One region of the Kitasatospora sp. Ki12 genome, then DNA from elsewhere that is predicted to be linked to it. Evidence: riboswitches for the same ligand, from Rfam matches in the RefSeq annotation. Region 1 holds a riboswitch; each other region holds the start of a gene.
The links. A riboswitch is a leader RNA that binds a small molecule or an ion and turns the genes downstream of it on or off. The one in region 1 is predicted to bind cyclic di-AMP.
Positions count from the first base shown of each region.

Region 2: linked by a shared signal. The riboswitch ahead of ACYP53_RS35525 (M23 family metallopeptidase) and the one ahead of ACYP53_RS36220 (transglycosylase family protein) in region 1 are both predicted to bind cyclic di-AMP.
Region 3: linked by a shared signal. The riboswitch ahead of ACYP53_RS16965 (C40 family peptidase) and the one ahead of ACYP53_RS36220 (transglycosylase family protein) in region 1 are both predicted to bind cyclic di-AMP.
Region 4: linked by a shared signal. The riboswitch ahead of ACYP53_RS37150 (glycoside hydrolase family 16 protein) and the one ahead of ACYP53_RS36220 (transglycosylase family protein) in region 1 are both predicted to bind cyclic di-AMP.

Region 1 covers NZ_BAAIHT010000003.1:1,268,827-1,274,464, reverse strand. Annotated here, with positions in the region: gene ACYP53_RS36235 (glycoside hydrolase family 13 protein) at 1-940, shown strand, start outside; gene ACYP53_RS36230 (LacI family DNA-binding transcriptional regulator) at 966-1,985, shown strand; gene ACYP53_RS36225 (hypothetical protein) at 2,100-2,300, opposite strand; gene ACYP53_RS36220 (transglycosylase family protein) at 2,512-3,828, opposite strand; cyclic di-AMP (ydaO/yuaA leader) riboswitch at 3,836-3,996, opposite strand; gene ACYP53_RS36215 (sirohydrochlorin chelatase family protein) at 4,522-5,481, opposite strand.
Region 2 covers NZ_BAAIHT010000003.1:1,105,928-1,111,565, forward strand. Annotated here, with positions in the region: gene ACYP53_RS35505 (sugar kinase) at 1-135, shown strand, start outside; gene ACYP53_RS35510 (IclR family transcriptional regulator) at 132-881, shown strand; gene ACYP53_RS35515 (RidA family protein) at 911-1,339, shown strand; gene ACYP53_RS35520 (DUF2470 domain-containing protein) at 1,494-2,213, shown strand; gene ACYP53_RS35525 (M23 family metallopeptidase) at 2,475-3,443, opposite strand; cyclic di-AMP (ydaO/yuaA leader) riboswitch at 3,446-3,626, opposite strand; gene ACYP53_RS35530 (MFS transporter) at 3,938-5,470, shown strand; gene purB (adenylosuccinate lyase) at 5,496-5,638, opposite strand, start outside.
Region 3 covers NZ_BAAIHT010000001.1:3,830,460-3,836,097, reverse strand. Annotated here, with positions in the region: gene ACYP53_RS16970 (C40 family peptidase) at 63-1,109, opposite strand; gene ACYP53_RS16965 (C40 family peptidase) at 1,336-2,457, opposite strand; cyclic di-AMP (ydaO/yuaA leader) riboswitch at 2,468-2,621, opposite strand; gene ACYP53_RS16960 (C40 family peptidase) at 2,960-3,997, opposite strand; gene ACYP53_RS16955 (NYN domain-containing protein) at 4,198-5,508, opposite strand.
Region 4 covers NZ_BAAIHT010000003.1:1,491,782-1,497,419, forward strand. Annotated here, with positions in the region: gene ACYP53_RS37145 (hypothetical protein) at 1-161, shown strand, start outside; gene ACYP53_RS37150 (glycoside hydrolase family 16 protein) at 290-1,525, opposite strand; cyclic di-AMP (ydaO/yuaA leader) riboswitch at 1,546-1,702, opposite strand; gene ACYP53_RS37155 (phenolic acid decarboxylase) at 2,074-2,403, shown strand; gene ACYP53_RS37160 (alpha/beta hydrolase) at 2,512-3,654, opposite strand; gene ACYP53_RS37165 (PPOX class F420-dependent oxidoreductase) at 3,999-4,433, shown strand; gene ACYP53_RS37170 (TetR family transcriptional regulator) at 4,464-5,084, opposite strand; gene ACYP53_RS37175 (SDR family NAD(P)-dependent oxidoreductase) at 5,223-5,638, shown strand, end outside.

The DNA.
Region 1 (5,638 bases):
CAACGACGTCATGCCGTTCTTCGACCAGGACGGCGTGCACGAGATCTACCGCAGCTGGCGCGAGATCCTCGACGAGTACCCGGGGCAGCGGATCGGCGTCGCCGAGGCGTGGACCCCGACCGTCCAGCGCACCGCCAACTACGTCCGCCCCGACGAGCTGCACCAGGCCTTCAACTTCCAGTACCTGGGAACCGATTGGGACGCCACCGCGCTGCGCGAGGTGATCGACCTCTCGCTCGACTCGATGCGCCCGGTCGACGCCCCCACCACCTGGGTGCTGTCCAACCACGACGTCACCCGGCACGCCACCCGCTTCGCCAACGAGCCCGGCCTCGGCACCCAGATCCGCACCCCCGGCGACCGCGCACTCGGCCTGCGCCGCGCCCGCGCCGCCACCCTGCTGATGCTCGCGCTGCCCGGCTCCGCGTACGTCTACCAGGGCGAGGAGCTCGGCCTGCCGGACGTCACCGACCTGCCCGACGAGGTCCGTCAGGACCCGTCCTTCTTCCGCCAGGCCGGACAGGACGGCTACCGCGACGGCTGCCGCGTCCCGATCCCGTGGTCCGGCACCGAGGCCCCGTACGGCTTCGGCCCGGCCGCCGGCGGGCCGTCCTGGCTGCCGCAGCCGGCCGCCTGGGCCGAGCTGAGCGTCGAGGCGCAGACCGGCGACCCCTCCTCCACCCTGGAGCTCTACCGCAGCGCCCTGGCCGTCCGCCGGGCGCAGGCCGACCTCGGCGCCGGCACCGGGGTCGAGTGGCTGGACGGCCCCGAGGGCACCCTCGCCTTCCGCCGCGGCTCCTTCGTCTGCACCGTGAACACCACCGGCGAGCCGGTGCGGATACCGGCCCCGGGCGCGCTGCTGCTGGCCTCGACCGAGCTCGTGGTGGACGGCGGCGAGACGGTGCTCGCTCCGGACAGCACCGGCTGGTGGGCGGTCTGACGTGGTTGCAATAGGCTCTGGGACCGTGACTACGGCGCGACTCTCAGACATCGCGGCACAGGCGGGGGTCAGCGAAGCCACCGTCTCCCGCGTGCTCAACGGCAAGGCGAACGTCTCGGCGGCCACCCGGCAGACCGTGCTGGCGGCCCTCGACGTGCTCGGCTACGAGCGGCCGACCCGGCTGCGCCAGCGCAGCGCCGGGCTGATCGGGCTGATCACACCGGAGTTGAGCAACCCGATCTTCCCCGCTCTGGCGCAGGTGATCGAGCAGGCGCTCAGCCGGCACGGCTACACGCCGGTGCTGTGCACCCAGACCCCGGGCGGATCCACCGAGGACGAACTGGTGGAGATGCTGGTGGACCGGGGCGTGGCCGGCATCGTCTTCGTCTCCGGGCTGCACGCCGACACCACGGCCGACCACGACCGCTACGCGCGGCTGTCCGGGCGCGGGGTGCCGTTCGTGCTGATCAACGGCTTCAGCGAGAAGATCGACGCGCCGTTCATCTCGCCGGACGACCGGGCCGCGATGTGGATGGCCGTCCAGCACCTGGCCGAACTCGGGCACGAGCGGATCGGGCTGGCCGTCGGGCAGCGCCGGTACGTGCCGGTGCTGCGCAAGATAGAAGGCTTCACGGCGGCGATGCGCGAGGTGTTCGGGCGGACCGAGGAGGAGGCCGAGAACCTCGTCCACCACACGCTTTTCAGCGTGGAGGGCGGACACGCGGCGGCCGGCGCGCTGCTCGACAAGGGCTGCACGGCGATCGCCTGCGGGAGCGACATGATGGCGCTCGGGGCGATCCGGGCGGTGCGGCAGCGCGGGCTGTCGGTGCCGCAGGACGTGTCGGTGGTCGGCTTCGACGACTCGCCGCTGATCGCCTTCACCGAGCCGCCGTTGACCACGATCCGCCAGCCGGTCGAGGCGATGGCCACGGCCGCGGTGGACGCGCTGCTGGAGGAGGTCGGCGGGAACGCCGCCCAGCGCGGGGAGTTCATGTTCCAGCCGGAGCTGGTGATGCGCGGCTCGACCGGGGCCTGCGCGCGCTGAACCGGCCGTACGACCGACTGAAGGGCCCCGGAGGGCAGTTGGCTCTCCGGGGCCCTTCGGCGTGCGGTCGGTGGGCCCTCACTCGCGACGGGCCGGCCCTCGCGGGCGGGGGATTCAGCCCTCCTGGGCGGTGGGGCGGTCGACGGTGAGGCGGTGGCCGTCGGCCGATTCGCCGGTACGGGTCTCGGTGCGGCGGCCGCGGGCCAGGTAGTCGCGCAGGACCAGTTCGACGGCGTCCTGCGGGTTCTTGGTACCGGAGAGCATCATCGCGTCGATCGCGAGGTTCGCGTCGAGCGTGACGGTGACCTGGGCCATGTGACTCCTCCTCGGGTGCAGAGCAGCAGCATGCCCGCCCGCGCGGGGTTCCACCACGGAATTCGCCGGAACCCCGGGGCCTCGCAGGGGAAGCGGCCGGGGCCCGCCCGGCCTTCCAGGCCCGCCCGACCTCCCGGGCATGCCGGAACCCCCGGGGAGGAGCGATCGGACTCTCCCCGGGGGCGGCTCAGCCTTCGGCTGCCCGTCGTGCTCAGACGCGGCCGGCGAAGTCCGGGGCCCAGGCGGCCACGGTCATCTCGCGCACGCCCGCGCTCGGGTTGGCGGCCTCGACGTACTTGCCGCCGCCGACGTAGATCGCGACGTGGTAGACGCCCGAGTCCTGGCCGTTGTTGGACCAGAACAGCAGGTCGCCCGGCTGCAGGCTGTCCAGCGAGACGTGGGTGCTGGCGGCGGCCTGGTCGGCGGCGACGCGCGGGACGGAGATGCCCGCGGCGCGCAGCGCGGCCTGGGTCAGGCCGGAGCAGTCCCAGCCGCCGTTGCCGGTGCCGCCGTAGACGTAGGCCTGGCCGACCTTGGACTCGGCGAAGGAGACCGCGGCGGCCATGCTGCCGGTCGCGGCCGGGGCCTGGGTCTGCGCCGGGGCGGCGGGCTTGGCGGCCGGGGCCTGGGTCTGGGCGGCCGGCTGGGCGTTCACGGAACCGCCGTTCGCGGACTGACCGGACTTCTGCGAGCGGTTGAACCAGGTGAAGTCCGAGCCGGACTTGCCCGTGGTGGCGGCCTGGTCGGTCGAGGCCGACTGCTGGGCCTGGCCGTCGCCGAAGGACAGGTGCTGGCCCGGGTAGATGGTGTCGGGGCCGTCGGTCAGGGTGGCGCGGTTGAGGTCGTACAGCCGCTGCCAGCCGCCCTGCACGTTGTGCTTGTCGGCGATCGAGGACAGCCAGTCGCCCGCGACGACGGTGTAGTCGCCGTCCTGGGTCCACTGGTGACCCTTCTGGGCCCAGTCGCTGGTCGCGGAGCCGGTGGCGGCCTTCGCGTCGTCCTGGGCGGGCGCGGCCGGCTTGGCCGGCTTGGCGGCCGGGGCCGGGGTCTGCGCCGGCTTGGCGGCCGGGGCGGCGGGCTTGGCGGCCGGAGCGGCCGGAGCAGCGGGCTTGGCGGCGGTCGAGCCGGCCGAGGTGTCGACGGCGGCCGGGGCGCCGCCCTTGGTCAGGCCGGCCTTGACGGAGCAGACCGGCCAGGCGCCGGGGCCCTGCGAGGCGAGGACCTTCTCGGCGACCGAGATCTGCTGGTCCTTGGTGGCCAGGTCGGCGCGCGAGGCGTAGGCGGAGCCGCCGAAGGCCGACCAGGTGCTGGAGGTGAACTGCAGGCCGCCGTAGAAGCCGTTGCCGGTGTTGATGGCCCAGTTGCCACCGCTCTCGCACTCGGCGACCTTGTCCCAGGTGGCGACGGAGGCGGCGGAGGCGGTGCCGGTGACGAGGCAGGGGATCGTGAGGCCGACGCCCGCGACGCCGATGGCGGCGATCACGCGACGGGTGCGGCTGGACAGACGGGTGCCATTGGTGGGCAGCATGAAGACGCGATCCTCTCCCACGCCTGCGAGGTGAGCTGTCGGATTCGGGCTGGAGTTGCCCGGCCGCGCGCTGCGCGGCTTCACCCCTAGCCCTGGACCGTTCCGAAGACCGGTCCGGGGCGACTTACCTGTGGGTCCCCCGCTCCTGCCGTGATGCGTTTTCGCGCTGCCAGGACATCCGACGGCAGGACTCGGCGTCGCGGATGAACTGGGTCCGTGTGGCCACGAACGGGGAGCACGTTAAGCAGACTTAAGTTCAAACTGCAAACACCTGTGACGCGCATCACGGTTTAGCGGGAACTGCCAAAATGGCTATCGATCATGATCGGAAATGATCGTTTTCCGGCAATCCTTTTGCGGATGCCCACAACTGTCTTCGCCTCAGACGTGGCGTGACGGTGTGTCGAAGCACAATGCGGCGCACTCGCCGGACCGGGGGAGTGTCCGGGATTCGAGCGCCGGGGGGTGCGCCTGCCATTTACGCCGAAAAACACCAGAACGGACATTACATTTCATTGCCCGCTTAACTCTCGTACGGTGCAAGCCGCAAGGACATGGGGCGTGGCGCGTGGGGCGCGGCGCGTGGCGGGTGGGACGCGGAGGGCGCGCGAGGTGCGGCGGGAACGACGAAAGGGCCCGGAACGGAAGTCGTTCCGGGCCCCGTGAGCGCGCGGAAGGGCGCGCGGTGTCCAGTTACTGCCCGACTGGCCCCTCGGCGGCCGCGTGGGCGCCGCGGACGCCCTCGACGGCCCCCTCGGCCCCGGCGGCGGCCGCGGCCTCCGCCTCGGCGCGCGCCAGGTCCTCGGCGGACGGTGCGGGCAGCGCGGCCAGGTAGGTGGAGGCGATCAGCTGGCCGACGGTCGGGTAGGCGCCCAGCGGAGCCGCCGACGGGCAGCCGGTCTCCTCGGCGGCCGTGGCGAGCAGCTCGGAGTCGGCCTCGGGGCCGATCACCAGCGGGGCCAGCGCGGGGCGCTGGGAGCCGGTCTCCTTGAGGTGGTTGACGGCCGCGGCGACCGAGCCGGGCACGTCGAGGGCGGCGGCCACGACCGGGACGGCCAGCCGGGCGGCCAGCAGCACGCCGGTGATGCCGGCCGCGGCGGCCGCGTCCTCACCGCCGACGGTGGTCAGGACCACGCCGTCCGCGGCGGTCGCGATGGCGAACAGCCGGGCCCGGTCGGCGCGGGCCAGCCCGGCCTCGGAGAGGCGGACGTGCACGGCCTCGGCGAGCAGCGGGTGCGGGCCCAGCGCGTCGGTGACGGGGGCGCCGTACTCGGCGGCGAGCGCGTGGAGTTCGGTCAGGAAGCCGTGCGGGCCGGGCACCAGCGGCACCAGGACGGGCATCGGCAGCCCGGCCTCGGCGGCCAGGGCCAGGAGTTCGGCGACGGTGCGGTCCTCGCCGCCCCCGGCCTCGGCGGAGTCGCCGGGCAGGTAGCCGACGGCGGCCTGGACGCCGTTGTGCTCGCTGCGGACGATCGAGAGCAGCTCCTCGACGACCGACCGGGACTCGGGCCCGGCGGCCGCGGGCACGGCCAGCACCAGCGCCGGGGCGCCGGAGGGGATCTCGGGGCGCTCGGGACGACGGTGGCGCCCCCGCGCACGGGAGCCTGGAGTGCGGACGGGCAGTGGCGCGCCCGGGATGGCTGCGGTGCTCATGCCGGAGATCGTAGGACATCGGCCCGTCAGGCCTGCAGTCGGCTGCCGTACGGGTTGCGCGCGGCCGGGGTGCGGATCCGGTGTGCCCGCGGTGTCGATCCGGTCGGTTTGCCGACAATTCGGACATTCCTCACCCAACCCCCGTGCGGGCGCGGAC
Region 2 (5,638 bases), 160 kb from region 1:
CTGCCCCCGGACGGCATCACCGGCCCGCCCCCGCCTGCCGGCGGCACCCGGCGCACCACCCGGGCCCCGCACACCGGCCGACCGGGCCCCGGCACAATGAGCGGGACCCCCAGCCCTCGAAGCGGAGCACGATGAGCCAGACCGTCAGCCGCGCCCTGCGCATCCTCGCCGAGCTCGGCGAGGGCGAACGTTCCCTCGACCAGCTCGCCGAGGTGCTCGGCGTCCACAAGACGACCGTGCTCCGGCTGCTCCAGAGCCTCGAAGAGGAACGATTCGTCTACCGCGACCCGGCCTACCGCTACCACCTCGGTGCCGGCCTGTTCGCCCTCTCCGGCCTGGCCCTGGAGCAGCGCGGCGTCCGCCGGATCGCCGCCCCGCACCTGGCCGAGCTGAACGCCGCCACCGGCCAGACCGTGCACCTGGCCGCGTACGAGGGCGGCGAGGTGGTCTACATCGACAAGTTCGACTCCCGCCACCCGGTCAGGATGTACTCCCGGATCGGCCTGCGCGCCGCCCTGCACAGCGCCGCCGTCTCCAAGGTGCTGCTGGCCGACCTGCCGCTGCCCGAGCGCCGCCGGGTGGTGGCCGGGATCGACTTCACCCCGCACACCGAGCGGACCCTCGCCTCGCCCGAGGCGCTGCTCGCCGAGCTGGAGCGGGTCGCCCTCCAGGGCTGGGCGCAGGACCGCGCCGAGTACGAGGCCTTCATCAACTGCGTGGCCGCGCCGATCCGGGACGCCAGCGGACGGGTCGTCGCCGCCGCCTCCATCTCCGTCCCGGACGTCGTGCTCCCGTACGAGCGGGTGCTGGACCTCCTCCCGCAGCTGCTCGCCACCGCCCGCGCCGTCTCGGCCGACTGCGGCCGCCCCGACCACCACTGACGAACCGTCGAGAACCTCCGAGGAGTCCCATGTCCGCCGAGCACCCCCAGACCGACCGGAAGGTCGAGATCCGCACCGACGGCGCCCCCGCCCCCGCCTGGACGTTCTCCCAGGGCGTGCGCAAGGGCCCGATCCTGCAGGTCTCCGGCCAGGGCCCGCAGGATCCGGGGACCGGCGAGTACCTCCACCGCGGCGACGTGAAGGCGCAGACCCGGCGCACCCTGGAGAACGTCAAGGCGATCGTCGAGGCCGGCGGCGCCACGATCGAGGACGTGGTGATGTTCCGCGTCTACCTCACCAAGCGCGCCGACTTCCCGCTGATGAACGAGGTCTACGCCGAGTTCATCGAGGAGAACATCAAGCCCGGCGGCGTGAAGCCCTGCCGCACCACCGTCTTCGTCGAGCTCCCGCAGGAGCCGATGCTGGTCGAGATCGACGCCCAGGCCGTCATCGGCTGACACTCCCGCCACCCCGAGGGCCCGGACGCCGCGTCCGGGCCCTCGGCATGTCCGGGCCCACGGCATGCCCCCCACGGCGAGTTCCGGTGTCCCGCTTGCCACACCCCGACGGCGACATTAGGTTAGGCTCACCTAACTACCTGGAGGTCCGCCCATGAGCCTGCCCACCGGCGACGCCGAGGTCCCCGAGCCCACCACCGCCGAGCGGATCCACAGCCTGCTCAGCACGGCCTCCTCGCTCACGGTGCGCGCCCTGGGCGAGCACCACGACCTGGACACCCCGGTCTCCGCCCACGGCTCCCGCCTTCGGCTGCGCGCCCCGCTGGACGCCCCGCTCACCCTGGCCGCCGCCCAGGCGACCGACGGCCTCGCCGTCGTCCTCGACGTGACCGACGTCTCCCCCGTCGCCGTCCGCGACCGCGTCCGCGCCCGCCTCACCCTGGCCGGCCGGCTCCACCTCGCCCACCTCGCCGACGACGGCCTCAGCGTCCACCTGCACGTGGACGTCGCCCACGCCGTCCTCGCCACCCCGTACCGCACCGGCGCGGTCACCGGCGCCGACCTCGCCCTCGCCGCCGCCGACCCGATGGCCCGCCACGAGGCCGCGATGCTCACCCACTTCGCCGACGAGCACGCCGAGGCGCTCGACGTCCTCACCCGGCTGCTCGACCCGGTACTGCTCGTCCGCAACCCGGACGTCCGCCCGCTCGCCCTCGACCGCCACGGCCTGGTGCTGCGCCTGGACCACCCGGACGGCCACCGCGACGTCCGCCTGGTCTTCCCCGAACCGGCCCGCGACACCGAGGACTTCGGCCACCGGATGCACGACCTGCTGGCCGCCGCCCGGTACGGCCAGCCGGCCCACCGGAGCTGAACCGGGCCCACCGCCGTTCCCCCGCAGGGGAGTTGACCGGGCCGGCAACCCCTCGCACGCACAGCAGCGGCCGCACCCGGAAACGACAACGGCCGGCCCGGCTCGCGAGGGAGGATTGTCCCGCGAGCCGGGCCGGCCTGGGCGTGTCCCGCGCCCATGACCACTGTGCGGCGATCACCCGGTCGAGCGGTCACCCGACATGACCATCCCGGAGGATCGATTCGCTCCGCAGCAGCGGTGGTTACTGAAACCCCGGAGGGGTCAGAGCGCGACGCCGTGGGCGCGCAGGTAGGCGACCGGGTCGATGTCCGAGCCGTACTCCGAGCCGGTGCGGATCTCGAAGTGCAGGTGCGGGCCGGTCACGTTGCCGGTGGCGCCCGAGAGGCCGATCTGCTGACCGACGGTGACGGTCTGACCGATCGTCACGCCGATCACGGAGAGGTGCGCGTACTCGGCGTAGTGGCCGTCGGCGAGCTTGATCTCGACCTCGTTGCCGTAGGCGCCGCCGTTGCCGGCCTTGACCACGACACCGTTGGCGACGGCGCGCAGCGGGGTGCCGGTGGAGGCGATGAAGTCCTGGCCGGTGTGGTGGCCGGAGGCCCACATCGAGCCGGCCACGCCGTAGGCGGTGCCGAGCTGCGGGTTGGCCAGCGGCGCGACGAAGCCGGAGGTCGCGGCGACCGGAGCGGCGGTCACGGCCTGGGCCGGGGCGGCGGTCTGAACCTGGGTCTGCACCGGGGCGGCCGGCTTGGCGGCCTCGGTCTTGACCTGGACCTGGGCCTGCGGCTTGGCGGTCTGGGCGGCGGGAGCGGCCGGCTTCGCCGGGGCGGCCGGGGCGGCGTCCGCGGACGGGGCCGCGGCGTGGCCGGCGAGCGCGAGCTGCTGGCCCGGGTAGATCAGGTTCGGGTTGGCGCCGACGACCGAGCGGTTCTGCTCGTACAGCGCCTGCCAGCCGCCGTCGACGTGCTTGGCGTCGGCGATCTTGGACAGGGTGTCGCCGCTGATGACGCGGTAGCTCTCGTGCGCGGCGGCCGGGGCGGCCTGGCCGGCCGGCTTGGCGTCGGCGACGGTGGCGGCGGCAGCCGGGGCGGAGGGGGCGGCCGGAGCGGTGTGGGCCTGGGCGCTCACCGCGGTGACCAGCGGGAGGACGAAGGAGACACCGGTGACGGCGGTGGCGATGCCGATGCGGGCGGCGCGGGGCAGGGCGATACGACGAGCCTGAGCAGGCATGGAAGTTTCCTCTCCGACGCCTGCGAGGTGAGCTGTCGGGTTCGGGCTGGAGTTGCCCGGCCGCATGCGCGGCTTCACCCCAAGCCGGCCCTGGACGCCCGCGCCCTGAGGCGCGAACTCCGGTCCGGCGACTTACCTGTGGGTCCCCCGCTCCTGCCGTACAGAGTTCAGATCGAACCACCGGGCAGCGGCAGGATTCGGCGTTCCGCCCGGAGGATCCGTCCGGACTGGCCGGGCGGTCGCTGAACTAAAACCCATCCGTTCGGGTGAAGCAATGTCGATCTCTTGAACGGGCAACCATCCCCCCTGCGCCGGTCACCCTCCGAATGATCCGCTGTACGGTGCGTACACAATCCATTTACGCCGCGCCACTGATCCACGACCCTGCGCCGAAGTCGTCGGCACTGCGCTGCCGTCCGCTCACGCACCGCCACCCCCGACACACCCACCGGTGACCCTTGTCACGTACGCCCCGCGGGGCGGAGGATCGAGCCGTGGCCACCTCCGAGGCCGGCACCCTGCGCCTGGGCACCGCGCAGGGTCGCTGGGTACTACTGGCGACGGTGCTCGGCTCCAGCATGGCGATGCTCGACGGCACCGTGGTGAACGTCGCCCTGCCCCGGATCGGCGCCGACCTCGGCGCCTCCCTGGCGTCGCTGCAATGGACCCTGAACGCCTATCTGCTCACCCTGGCGGGCCTGATCCTGCTCGGCGGCGCGCTCGGCGACCGGTACGGGCGGCGCCGGGTCTTCCTGATCGGCGTGGTCTGGTTCGCCGTCGCGTCCGCGGCCTGCGCCGCCGCGCCGGACATCCACGTGCTGGTCGCCGCCCGGGCCGTCCAGGGCATCGGCGGGGCGCTGCTCACCCCCGGTTCCCTCGCCATGCTCCAGGCGGTCTTCCACCCTGACGACCGCTCGGCGGCCGTCGGCCTCTGGTCCGGCCTCGGCGGGGTGTCGGCGGCGGTCGGCCCCTTCCTCGGCGGCTGGCTGGTGGACGGCCCCGGCTGGCGCTGGATCTTCCTGCTGAACCTGCCGCTCGCCGCCGCCGTGATCGCCGTCGCCACCCGGTACGTCCCGGAGAGCCGGGACGAGGGCGCCTCCGGCCGCTTCGACGTGCTCGGCGCGGTGCTCGCCGCGCTCGCGCTCGGCGCGATCACCTACGCCCTGACCGCCGCCGGTGAGGGCGTGTCCGCCACGGTCTGGGTCAGCGGCGTGCTCGGACTGGCCATCGGTGCCGCCTTCATCGTCGTCGAGCGCCGGGCCCCCGAGCCGATGCTGCCGCTCGGCCTGTTCTCCTCCCGGCTGTTCACCGCCGTGAACCTGGTCACCCTCTGCGTCTACGCGGCGTTCAGCGGCGTGTTCTTCCTGCTGGTCGTGCAGCTGCAGATCGTCGCCGGCTTCTCCCCGCTGGTGTCCGGCCTCGCCCTGGTGCCGATCACCGTGCTGATGCTCGCGCTGTCCTCGCGCGCCGCGCGCCTCGGCAAGCGGATCGGCCCGCGGATCCCGCTGACGATCGGCCCGCTGCTCTGCGCCGCCGGGGTGCTGCTCATGCTGCGCGCCGGTGCGGGCTCCTCCTACTGGGCGGACGTGCTGCCCGCCGTCACCGTCATGGGCTGCGGCATGACCCTCCTGGTGGCGCCGCTGACCGCGACCGTGCTGGCGGCCGTCGAGGTCCGGCACGCGGGCATCGCCAGCGGGGTCAACAACGCCGCCGCGCGCGCGGCCGGTCTGCTGGCCGTCGCCGCCCTCCCGGCGCTGGCGGGCCTGAGCGGCGACGCCTACCGGGTGCCCTCCGCCGTGGACCACGCCTTCCACATCGCGATGCTGATCTGCGCCGGGCTGCTGACGGCAGGCGGGCTCATCGCCTTCGCCGCCGTCCGGGGCAACGTCCTCACCCCCGAGGACCACCCGGTGGCCGAGCCGGACACCGAGTGGTGCTGCGGCACCACCCCGCCGCTCGACCCGGGCCACATTCACACGCACGAGGGCCCCGCCACCGGAACGGCGGCGGGGCCCTCGAAGAGCTGACTGTCCGTCAGCGGACGGCGTCTTCCTAGAGGATGTCGCCCGGCGCGTACTTGGCGGCCTCCGGGTAGGCGGCCGCGACGGCCTCCACCAGGCGGACCACCTCGGCGACCTGGGCGCCGGCCGCGCCGGTGAAGGAGAGCCTGTCGGCCAGCAGCGCGTCCAGCGCGG
Region 3 (5,638 bases), on a different contig from region 1:
GGACAGCGCGCGGCGGGGCCGGGCTATCGGGTGGGGGTCGCGGGGGTCGGACGGCGGCGAGCTCAGAGCCTGACCACCCCTGAGATCGGCATGGCGTTGACGCTCTCGTAGCGGACCCTGGCGCCCGGGTAGGGGGCGTGCACGATCACGCCGCCGCCGGCGTACATGCCGACGTGGTGCATGTCCCGGTAGAAGATCACCAGGTCTCCCGGTCGCGCGTCGGAGATGTTGATCCGCTGGCCGGCGGACGCCTGGGCCTGCGAGGTGCGCGGCAGGGTCACTCCGGCCTGCCGCCAGCTGTAGTACATCAGACCGGAGCAGTCGAACGCGCGCGGCCCGGTGGCCCCGTAGACGTACGGCGAGCCGACCATCCGCACCGCGGCGGCCAGCGCGGCGGCCCCCCGCTCGGAGGCGGGCGGGGTGGAGCCGAGGTCCAGCCGGTCGGTGCCGCGGGTGGCGCGCTGCTCTGCGTCCCTGGCGTCCTGGGCGACCATCCGGACCCGCTCGGCCGCCCCCAGGCCGTTCAGCAGCTTCTGCGCCTTGGCCAGCCGCTGCTGGATCTGCTGCTTGCTGTCGGCGAGCGAGCGGCGGGCCTCGTCCAGTTCGGCGAGCTTGCCGGTCGCCTCGGTGCGCCGCTGGTCGAGCCGGCGCTGACGGGTGACCAGCTCGTGCAGCGTCTCCCGCTGCCGCTCGGTGGCCTGGCCCAGGGCGCGGGCGCGGGCGAGGTAGCCCTCCGGGTCGGGGGAGAGCATCAGCTGGGCGGTCTGGGTCATCCCGCCGCCGCGGTACTCGGCCCCGGCCACGGTCGCCAGGTCGCCGCGCAACTCGTTGAGCTGGTCCTGGGCGACGGCGATCTCGCCCTGCAGGATCGTGGTCTCGCCCTGGAGCCGCCGCTGGGCCTCCTGCGCCGCGTTGGACTTCTCCGACGCCTGCTCGGCCTCGTCGTAGAGCTGTTCCACCTGCGCCTTGACGTCCTTGCGGTCGGCCGGGTCGGGGCTGCCGGGGGCGGCCTGGGCGCTGCCGCCGGTCGCCACGCCCAGCGCGGTGGTCGCCGCCGCCGTCAGCACCAGCGCGCGGGCGAGCAGTTGGGAACGGCGGTGCACGGGCATGCTGCAGCGGCTCCAATCCGGCGTCGCGGCCCCCGCCGCCGCACCACTGCGGGCGGCCGTGGAGCGGGAGTCCGGTGGCAGACGTTAGCGAGTCCGGGCAAGCGAGTCCAAACCCCTCCGGACCCGAATATTTGACCCGCAATCGGACATCAGCCCGATCCGCCGGAAAAGCCGCAGGCCCGGCCTCCCGTGACGGAAGACCGGGCCCGGAGGCGCGGAGCGGGGATCAGACCCGCACGATGCCGGACAGCGGCATGTTGCTGACGGCCTCGTAGCGGACCGAGGCGCCCGGCTTGGGCGCGTGCAGCACCTGGCCGTTGCCCGCGTAGATGCCGACGTGGTGGGCGTCGGTGTAGAAGATCAGCAGGTCGCCGGGCTGGGCCTGGGACAGGTCGGTGCCGATCCGGGTGCCGGCGTGGGCCTGGTCCTGCGAGGTGCGCGGCAGCGAGACGCCGACCTGGTTGAACGCCCAGACCATCAGGCCGGAGCAGTCGAAGGAGCTCGGGCCGGTGGCGCCCCACACGTACGGGCTGCCGACCTTGGAGGCGGCGGCCGACAGCGCGGCGGCACCGCGCGAGCTGCCGGCGGCGGGCAGCTTGGCGACCGGTGTGGACGAGGGCGCCGCGAGGTCGGTGCGGCTGTTGTCGCGCGAGGCGCGCTCGGCGGCCTGCTGCTGGGCCTTCGCGGCGTCGGCCTGGGCCTTGGCGTCCGCGGCGGCCTTCTCCTCGGCCGCGCGCAGCGCCTGGCGCTCCTGCTCGGTCAGGGTGTTGAGCAGGTCCTGAGCCGCCTTCAGCTTGTTCTGGACCTCGTCCTTGGAGGCCTTCAGCTGCGTGGTGGTGGACTCCAGCTCGGCGAGCTTGCCCTGGGCCTCGGAGCGGTCCTGGTCGAGCTTGCGCTGCTGCTCCTGGAGCTGCTTCAGCTGGTTCTTCTGGGTGTCACCGGCCTGGTTCAGCGCACCGGCCTGGGTGAGGAAGGTGTCCGGGCTGGACGAGAACATCAGCTGGACGGTCGGGGATATGCCGCCGTTGCGGTACTGCTCCCCGGCGATCTCGGCGAGGCCGCCCTGCAGGTCGGTCACCTGGGCCTGCTGGCGGGCCACCTGGTCCTGCAGGCCGGCGACCTGCTTCTCCAGGGCCTGCTGCTTCTCCTGGGCGGCGTTGTACTGCTCGGTCGCCACCTCGGCCTGCTCGTTGAGCTGGTCGACCTGCTCCTTGACCTGGTCCTTGGTCGGCTGCGGGTCGGCGTGGGCGCCGGACTGCGCGGAGAGGGCGACGGCTGCGGCAGCGACACCGGTCAGGATCGAGACACGGGCGCGGCCGGCTGGCTTGGGACGACGATGGGACGCCACGAAGGCGGACTCCTTCTTCCTACGTCCGCCTACCGGGTGAGCTGACGGGTTCGGGCCGGAAGCATGCCCTACGGCGCCTCACGGCCGTCGCAACGGCCGACCTGGCACCGATTCACCCCGGAGGAACGTGGTTCCCCGGCTCCGCTGCGCAGCGCCCCCGACCACTGGGCTCCCCTGTCGGGCAGTCGCTTCGTCCTGCCCCGCTGCCTCGCGAACTCGGCGGTAACCACCGCCGCCACCCTGGCTGGGCGATCGACAGTGCGGTGGTTCGGAGCATGACCCTAGTAACTGAACCGTGATCGGTTCAAATCCTTGTCAGAAAAAAGACGGAAGATTACCCAAGTTCTTTTGTGAAAATGACCGTTGGTGACCGCCGCCGTACGCAAGGCTGATCAGGTCTCACCCATTGAGCGCGAAGCGGTCGAAAACCCGAACGCCACCCCCGTCGGAGGGTGGCGCGGATCACAGGGCCCGGACGGGTCCTCTTCGGCGTGTCGGGCCGTCAGACCCGGCGGATGGTGTTGATCGGCATCGCGTCGGCCTTCATCACCTTCACGACGTCACCGGTGTGCGGCGCGTGGACCACCATGCCGTTGCCGATGTACATCCCGACGTGGTGCATGTCGCCGCCGTAGATCACCAGGTCGCCGGGCTGGGCCTGGTCCATCGAGGGCACCCGGGTCCCGTAGTGGCCCTGCTCCTGGGAGGTGCGCGGCAGCGAGACGCCCGCCTGGCCGTACGCCCAGACCATCAGGCCCGAGCAGTCGAAGGTGCTCGGACCGGTGGCGCCCCACACGTACGGCGAGCCCTGCTTGCTCATCGCCTTGGCGAGGGCCACCGCCGCGTAGCCGCTGGCCGGCGGCAGGTTGCTCAGGTCGACCCGCTCGCTGCCGCGGGAGGCGCGCTCGTCCTGCGCCTGCTGGGCCTTCAGGGCGTTGCGCTCGGCGGCGCTGAGCGAGTTCAGCAGGTCCTGGGCGGCCTTCAGCTTGGTGTTGACGTCCGACTTGGCCTGGTTCAGGTCCTTGGTGGTGGTGTCGAGCGAGGCCAGCACGGCGGCCGCCTCGGTCTTCTCCTGGTCCAGCCGGCGCTGCTGGTCCAGCAGCGACTTGAGCGCCTCGGCCTGGGTGGTGCTGGCCTGCTGGACGGTGGAGGCCTTGTCCAGGTAGCCCGACGGGTCGGAGGAGAGCATCAGCTGGACGGACGGGTCGATGCCGTTGGTGCGGTACTGCTCGCCCGCCACCTCGGCCAGGCCGACCTGGAGCTGGGTCATCTGCTCCTGACCCCGGGCCACCTGGTCCTGCAGCTGGTCGGCCTGCTTGCGCAGCTGGTCGGCCCGCTCCTTGGCGCCGTTGTACTTCTCCGCCGCCTGCTCCTGCTCCTCCTGGAGCTGGTCGATCTGCGCCTTGACGTCCGTCTTGTTCGGCTGCGGCGCGGCGTGCGCGGCGACCTGGGCGGAGAGGGCGACCGCGGTCGCAGCGGCAGCGGTGAGCACGGAGACCCGGGCGCGGCTCGCCTGCTTCGGACGGCGGTGGGAGGCCAAGGGAGCAGCTCCTTCTTCCATCGGACTCACCTGATCTGATGAGATTCCGGAAAATAGGTTTGACGCCAGACCCTAGTGAAGATCTATCCGTTTTGCTACTCCCCCGTAGGCGTGAACTCCGTTTCCCACACTGACTTCACGGGACCCGCACACCATCGCGGAAACGACGCTGACCAGGCCGCATTCCGCCCGGTCCGCACTCAGGGCCGCGACAGCCGGTTCAGCAGCAGCACCGAGGCCACCGGGCGCGCGCCCGCCTTCCGCACGCCCTCCGCGACCTCCCGGTCGGCCGAGACCACGACCACCGGACGGCCCTGCGGCTCGGCCCGCACCAGACGGCGGATCAGCTCGTCCGCCGTCTCCCCGGTCCGGCTGAACCGCACCCGGACCCCGCGCGGCGGCGCCATGATCACCGGGACGTCCAGGTCCTGCCCGTCGAACACACAGGTGACCTCCGCCTGCGTGCGCTGGGCCAGCATCGCCAGCCCGCCCAGCAGCCGGATCCGCTGCTGCTCCAGCGGCAGCGTCGGATAGCCGGTCTTGGTCACGTTGTAGCCGTCCACCACCAGGTGCACCTGCGGGATCGCCAGCAGCTGGTCCAGCAGCGCCGGGTCGTCCTCGGCCAGCCCGCGCCGCGCCACGTCGTGCGGCGAGGCCGCCCCCGGCACCACCGCCTCCACCAGGTCCGCCGGGCGGATCTGGGAGACCGGCAGCGCCAGCTCCCGCTGCAGCCCCTGGGCCGACTGCAGCACGGTGTCCAGCAGCAGCCGCAGCCGCATGTCCTCGACGCTGCGCCCCTCGCGGGCCGACCGCTTGCCCTGCTCGGCCGCGTTCTCCAGCTCGGAGACCCGGTGCCTGAGCCGCCGCGCCTCGGTCTCGGCCGCGCCGCGCTCGGCCGCGCCCTGGGCCTTCACGGCCTCCAGCTCCCCGACCACCCGGCGCGTCTCGGCCTGCGCCCGGCGGGTGTCGCTCTCCAGCGACCGCACCTTCTTGCGCAGCGACTCGGCCTCCCGCCGGACGCCCTCGAACTCCGCGCGCTGCCGCTCCAGGTCCGCCCGCGCGGCGGAGCGCACCTCGGCCAGCTCGGCCTGCAGCTTCTCCACCAGCCGGGCCGCCTCCGCGACCGCGTCCTCGGCCCCGGCCCGCTCGGCCTCCTCGCCGGCCTCGGCGACCAGCCGGCTCCAGCCCGCCGAGCGCACCAGGTAGGCCGCGGCCGCGACGTCCATCGGATCGGCGGCGCCCGGGACACTGCCCGACTCCAGCGCCCGCACCAGGTCCGGCTGCCCCAGCCGCAGCCGCTCCGCTATCCGCACCCGGAACGCCGGCTCCGCCTCCAGCGCGGCCGCCAGCGCGGTGGCCGCGTACTTGGCCCGCCGCGCGGGGGTGAACTTCACGTACTGACGCAGGCTCTGCGGGAGCTCGCCCGGCGGCAGTCCGCCCAGCGCGTCCGAGGCCAGCCCGACCACCCGCCGGCGCACCCCCTCGGGCAGCGGCCGGTCCAGCTTCTCCACGACCCGCTCCGGCTCGGAGCCGGCGGCGTGCTCGACGTCCCCGGAGGCCGGGACCTCCGCTGCACCCTCGACACTCCCGGCGCCCTCGGACCCGACGGCTCCGGACGCGGCGCTCCCCGCCGGGCCCGTC
Region 4 (5,638 bases), 220 kb from region 1:
TGAAGGAAGGCCGCAGCGCCACCGCACTCATCCCGGTGCGCCTCTCCGACGACATCGCGTTCGGCTCGCACGAGGGCTTCGTCGCGCTGCGCAGCCCGGACGACCGGAACGGGAACAACAACCGGCAGCCGTTCGACCTCAAGGTGGTCGAGACGGCCTAGGGTCCCTGAACCAGGTTCGCCCCACCGGGTGCCGGGCGCCGACGAGCGGCTGCCGGCCTCCGGCCCCGGTGGGGCGGTCCTACGGGTTAGCGATCACCGGTCACCGGTCACCGGTCACCCGCCGCCGGTCAGCGGTAGACGCGGACGTAGTCGGCGGCCATGGTGATCGGGGCGGTCCCCTGCGGCGCGGGGTGGTACTTCCCGGCGCACACCGAGAGGTTGAGGATCAGGTACGCCGACCAGTTGGAGCCGACGCCCTTGCCGTCCGAGTGGACCTTGACGCCGTTGACGTACCAGTCCACGGAGGTGGCGCCGTAGTAGGTGCCGATGGTCACCCACTGGTCCTTCGCGACGGCGCTCGCGTCGGTGTAGTACTTCGGGGTGCTGGGGTTGACGTGGTTGGTCAGCTCCAGCAGGTTCGGGTTGTCGGGGTGGTACTCGAAGGAGTCGATCTCCCCGTTGCCGTTCTTCCAGGTCCACAGGGCGGGCCAGGCTCCGGTGCCGGCCGGCAGCTTGACCCGGGTCTCGGCGTAGTCGCCGGTCTTGACCTGGAAGCCCTCGCTGGAGCCCTCGGTGGTCAGGAAGCCGGTGTTCCAGGCCTGCTTGCCGTTCTCCAGGGTGTTGGAGCCGGGCGCGGCGGTGAAGGTGGCGACCCCGTTGGCGACGCTGACGTTGTTCTTGTTCAGCCAGTCCAGCTTGTTGTCGTCCGGATTGTGGTTGCCGTAGTGGTACGAGCTGCTCTTGTCGCCGACCCAGCGCTGGCCCCAGGAGATCCCGCTGTTGAACTCGTCGGACCAGGTCAGCGACTTGCCGGCGACCGGGGAGGACGGCGCCGGGGTGGTCGGGGTCGCGGTGGCGCTCGGCGTCGGGGTGGGGCTCGGCGCCGGGGCCGGGGTGGCGGCGGTCGAGACCACCAGCTGCTGCGCGGGCAGGTTGTGCCAGGCGCCCGCCTGGTCCTGCCAGAAGCCGAACTGGGTGTACGTCCCGGCGGGCAGGGTGCGCGCACCGCTGGTGAAGTTCACCCCGCCCGGGCAGATCTGCAGGTTGGAGGCGTTACCGGGGAAGTCCAGGTTGGTGCCGCGCGCGTCGCGCACGCCGACGCCCACGGTCTTCGCGGTGAAGCAGGCCGAGGAGTGCAGGGCGAGCGAGGCCGTGGTGGCCTTGCCCGCGACCATGGTGGCCGGGGCGAGACGGTCCTGGGTGACGGTGGGCGCGGTGGCGGCCTGGGCACCGGTGACGGAGGGCACTCCGAGCAGTCCGGCGCCGCTGATGGCGAGCGCCCCGGTGGCGGCGAAGGCGGCGTTGCGGCCGCGGCGGGAGGAACGGGCGGCGTGGCGCGGCGCGTGGCTCCGGGCAGCAGGCATCGATATACGCATGTGGTGGCCTCTGCGACGCCTGCGAGGTTAGCTGTCGGGTTCGGGCTGCAGTTGCCCGGCCGCCTGTGGAGCGGCTTCACCCCTAGCCTCGACCCGTACGCGCGAGCGCACGGGGCCGGGCGCCGACCTTGGTTCCCCCGCCCCTGTCCGCTGTGGTGCTCGGTGACCCGTCGGCGAGTGGACAGGACTCGGCGTCCCGGCGACGGGGTCCGCGGAGGCGGACGGTCGTTGCAGGCTAGGCAGGCCGTACGTGAACGGACAACTTCCTCGGGCCGGTTGTCGTGCAGCTCACAGTGGTGTCGATCAACGACGCTGCGTGGTGGCCGAGTTGATCACCTCGCGCGGCCCAGTGGTGGCCGGGCTTCGGGCCGGCGCGGTGGCCCCGCTGCGGCCCGGCTGCGGTCGCGATCCGCACCGTGGCCGGGCCACACCGTGACAAAGATCTGACCGAATTCACCCGGTCGGATAAATTGGAGGCCTGACATCTTCCGCAGTGCACAAGAGCACCGAACCCCGAAACGAGGAGCCGCCCCACCATGACCGTGTCCCTGCCCGCCTTCGCCGGCCGCACCTACGTCTTCCGGGCCGACAACGGCGCGGCCTTCCGCAACACCTACTCGGCCGACGGCACGCGGCTGCGCTGGGAGGGCCTCGGCGAGTCCGCGGGCCAGTGGGAGGACGTGCGACTGCACGTCGCCGAGGTCGCGCCGGGGATCTACTTCGTCAGCTGGACGGAGCAGAGCGGGATCACCGTCAGTCATGTGATGGACCTCAACGCGCAGACGGTCCGGGCGTTCTGGACCTTCGAGGGCGAGGGCGGCCGGGTCGGGCAGCTGCACACCGGCACGCTGGAGCGGGTGGCCTGAACCGCCTGACGACCGAACCCCCGGGGCCGCGGGCTCCGGGGGTTCGGTCTGTTCGCTCTGTTCGGACGCTTCGGTCTGTTCGGACGGTCGGCGGCCGGGCGGTCCAGGTCAGACGGTCTGGTTCGGCACCTTGAGGTGCTGGGACATCCACTCCAGCGAGGACGGCAGCAGCGCGCTCCAGGTCTCGAAGTTGTGGCCGCCGTTCTCCAGCATGCTGTACGAGACCTTCATCGGGCTCTGCACCGCGTCGACGAAGGCCTCGGTCTCCCGCCGGTAGTCGCCGTCGCCCTTCTTGGTGCCGGCGAGCAGCACGGACACCTTCGGCGGCGGCAGGTTCTTCAGCCGCCACATCAGGTTGGCCTCGTCCCGGCGCTGCTTGCTGCCGCCGAACAGGTCACCCGTGGTCGGGTCGTCGGCGGCGTCGTAGTAGGCCGAGAGGGCGACGGCCGTCGGGAAGACGTCCGGGTGGCGCATGGCCAGCTTGAGCGCGCAGTAGCCGCCGGTCGAGTTGCCCATGAAGGCCCAGGCCTGCGGGTCGGACGAGACCCGGTAGCTGGCCTGGATCGCCGAGGGCACGTCCTTGGTGAAGTACGTGTCGGACTGCGCGCCGTTCGGGATGTCCTCGCACTCGGTGTCCTGCGGCAGCGCGGGCGAGGGACGCATCAGGACCATGACGGTCGGCTGCATCCGGCCCTCCTGCAGCAGCTTGAGCGCCGCGCCCGGGTAGTTGAAGCGGGTGATCAGGTTCTCGGCGATCCCCGGGAATCCGGTGCTGACGATCACGGCCGGGAACTGCTTCTGCGCGTACTCCGGCTGGAAGTACTGCGGGGGCAGGAAGACGTAGCCCTCGGTGGACAGCCGGCTGACCGCGCCGTCGATCCGGACCTTGCGGATCTCGCCGGACTGGCTGGGCTCACGGCCCATCGCACCGCCGCCCTTGACCGCGGCGTGGCCGATCGTCTCCACCACGAGCCGGCCGGCGGCGTCCGCCTTGTTGTGGATCACCACCGGGCCGGTCTGGCCGGTGCCCAGCAAGTCGTCCCAACTGCTGTAGAAGGCGAAGTAGTTGTTCGCCACCAGGCCGAGCGCCGCGAGCACCGTGAGCTGGGTGGCGAACAGCGCGCCGATCCGGCCGAGCACCGCCTGCCAGGACTTCTTGGCCAGCCTGGGCCACAGCCAGACCGTACCCCCCATCACCAGGAGGGCGATCACTACGGTCAGCGCCAACACCTTGTGGCTCGTCAGACCCATGTCCTACTTGCTCCCACGCCTCGAACTCCAGTCCCCTCCGCTGGGGACATCCGAGGAGGTCACCCCGGTTCCCCCGCCGGGACGCGAGGACCAACCCTAGCGCTACCTGGGAGAAGGCCCGCGAGTCTGGGAGTTCGCGAGGAACGGATGACAGCGGACGGATGACAGATGACAGCTGACAACTTTCGAAATCTGAAAGCTGAAATCTGAATTCTGTCAGCTGTCACCCGTCCGCTGTGACCCGTCCGCTGTCGGGTTGGCCCGGGCGACGACGGGGGAACGAACCGATGCGAGCCGGCGCAGCCCGGCGCGAACCGGTGCGGGCCCGACACAGGAGGCGACCGATGGGCGGCTGGACGGCGGAGATCAGGGCCCGGGTACGGGAGCCGCGGATCTGGTACGTGGCGACCACCGGGGTGGACGGCGCCCCGCACGTCACACCGATGTGGGTGGACCTGGCGGACGACCGGGTGTTCTTCAACACCACCATCGGCCGGGTCAAGGAGCGGAACCTCCGCCGCGACCCCCGCGTCTGCCTCTCCCACGCGGACCCGACCGACCCGTACGACCGCGTCCAGATCCACGGCCGGGCCGTCGAGTTCGTGACCGGCGAGACGGCCGACCGCCAGATGGACCGCCTCGCGCACAAGTACCTCGGCGTGGACCGCTACGAGTGGGGCATCCCGGGCGAGCGGCGGGTCACCGTGTTCGTCCAGCCCACCCGGATCCGCCGGGTCGTCGGCGTCGAGCCCCTGCCCGCCACCCACCGGGCCGACTGACCCCGCCTTCGCCCGCCGGCCCCTGGGCCCTCAGGACACCCGCCCCCAGAGCCGCAGCCCCGCCGTGAGCTCCCGCATGCAGCGCGCGCCCAGGTCCTGCGGGGAGCCCGGGCCGGTGGCGGGGGCGTCGGAGGTGGCCCACTGCTCCAGGGCCACCCGGATCGCCGCGGTGGCCGCGGCGGCGGCCAGCCGGATCTCCAGCGGGTCGGTGCCCTGTGGGCAGCGTTCGGCGAGGACGACCCGCAGCCGTTCCTCCGAGTCGGCGTGGACCCGCTGCCAGGTTCCCTCCAGCCGCGGGTCGCGCAGCAGGCTGCGGGTCCACCGCATCATCTCCGCGCCCGCCTCGTCGGGCGGCGTCAGCGACGCGACCGCCGCGCGCTCCAGCGCCTCGCGCAGCGGCAGGTCGTCCGGGCTGTCGGCGAGCTGGTCGACCCACTGCCGTCCGCCGGCCGCGAGCAGCGGGGCGACGGCGTCCTCCTTGACGGAGAAGTACCGGTAGAAGGTGCGCAGCGAGATGCCCGCGGCGAGCGCGATCTCTTCGGCGGTGGTCGATTCCGCCCCCTGCTCGGCGAAGAGCGCGGCGGCGGTGCGGGCGATCTCCAGCCGGGTGGCGTCACGGCGGCGCTGGTTCAGGGTCGGGCGTCCGGTCACGGGGTCAGCCTACGCGGGCGAATGCCACTGTGGCACTCCACGCCGAGTTGGCACGACAAGACTTTTTGGCACGTCGTGCCAAGTAGGCGTACCGTGCCGCCAGAGGTCGAGAGACCACGAACGGAACGGAGTACCACCATGGAGCGCTTCAGCGGACGGAACGTCCTGATCACCGGCGGCGGCTCGGGCATCGGCCAGGCGACCGCGCACCGGATCCTCGCCGAGGGCGGGAACGTCGTCGCCGTCGACGTCAACGAGGACGGTCTGAAGAAGACCCTGGACCGCGCGACCACCGACGGCACCGCGGACCGCCTGGCCATCCGGGTCCTGGACATCTCCGACGAGGTCGCCGTCGTCGCGGGCGTCGCCGAGGCGGTCGCCGCCCTGGGCGGCCTGGACGTCCTGGTCAACGCGGCCGGAATCCTCCGCGCCTCGCACACCCACGAGACCAGCCTGGAGTTCTGGAACACGCTCCTCGCGGTGAACCTCACCGGCACCTTCCTGATGACCCGCGAGGCGCTCCCCGCGCTGCTCGCCGCCGGCAAGGGCGTGGT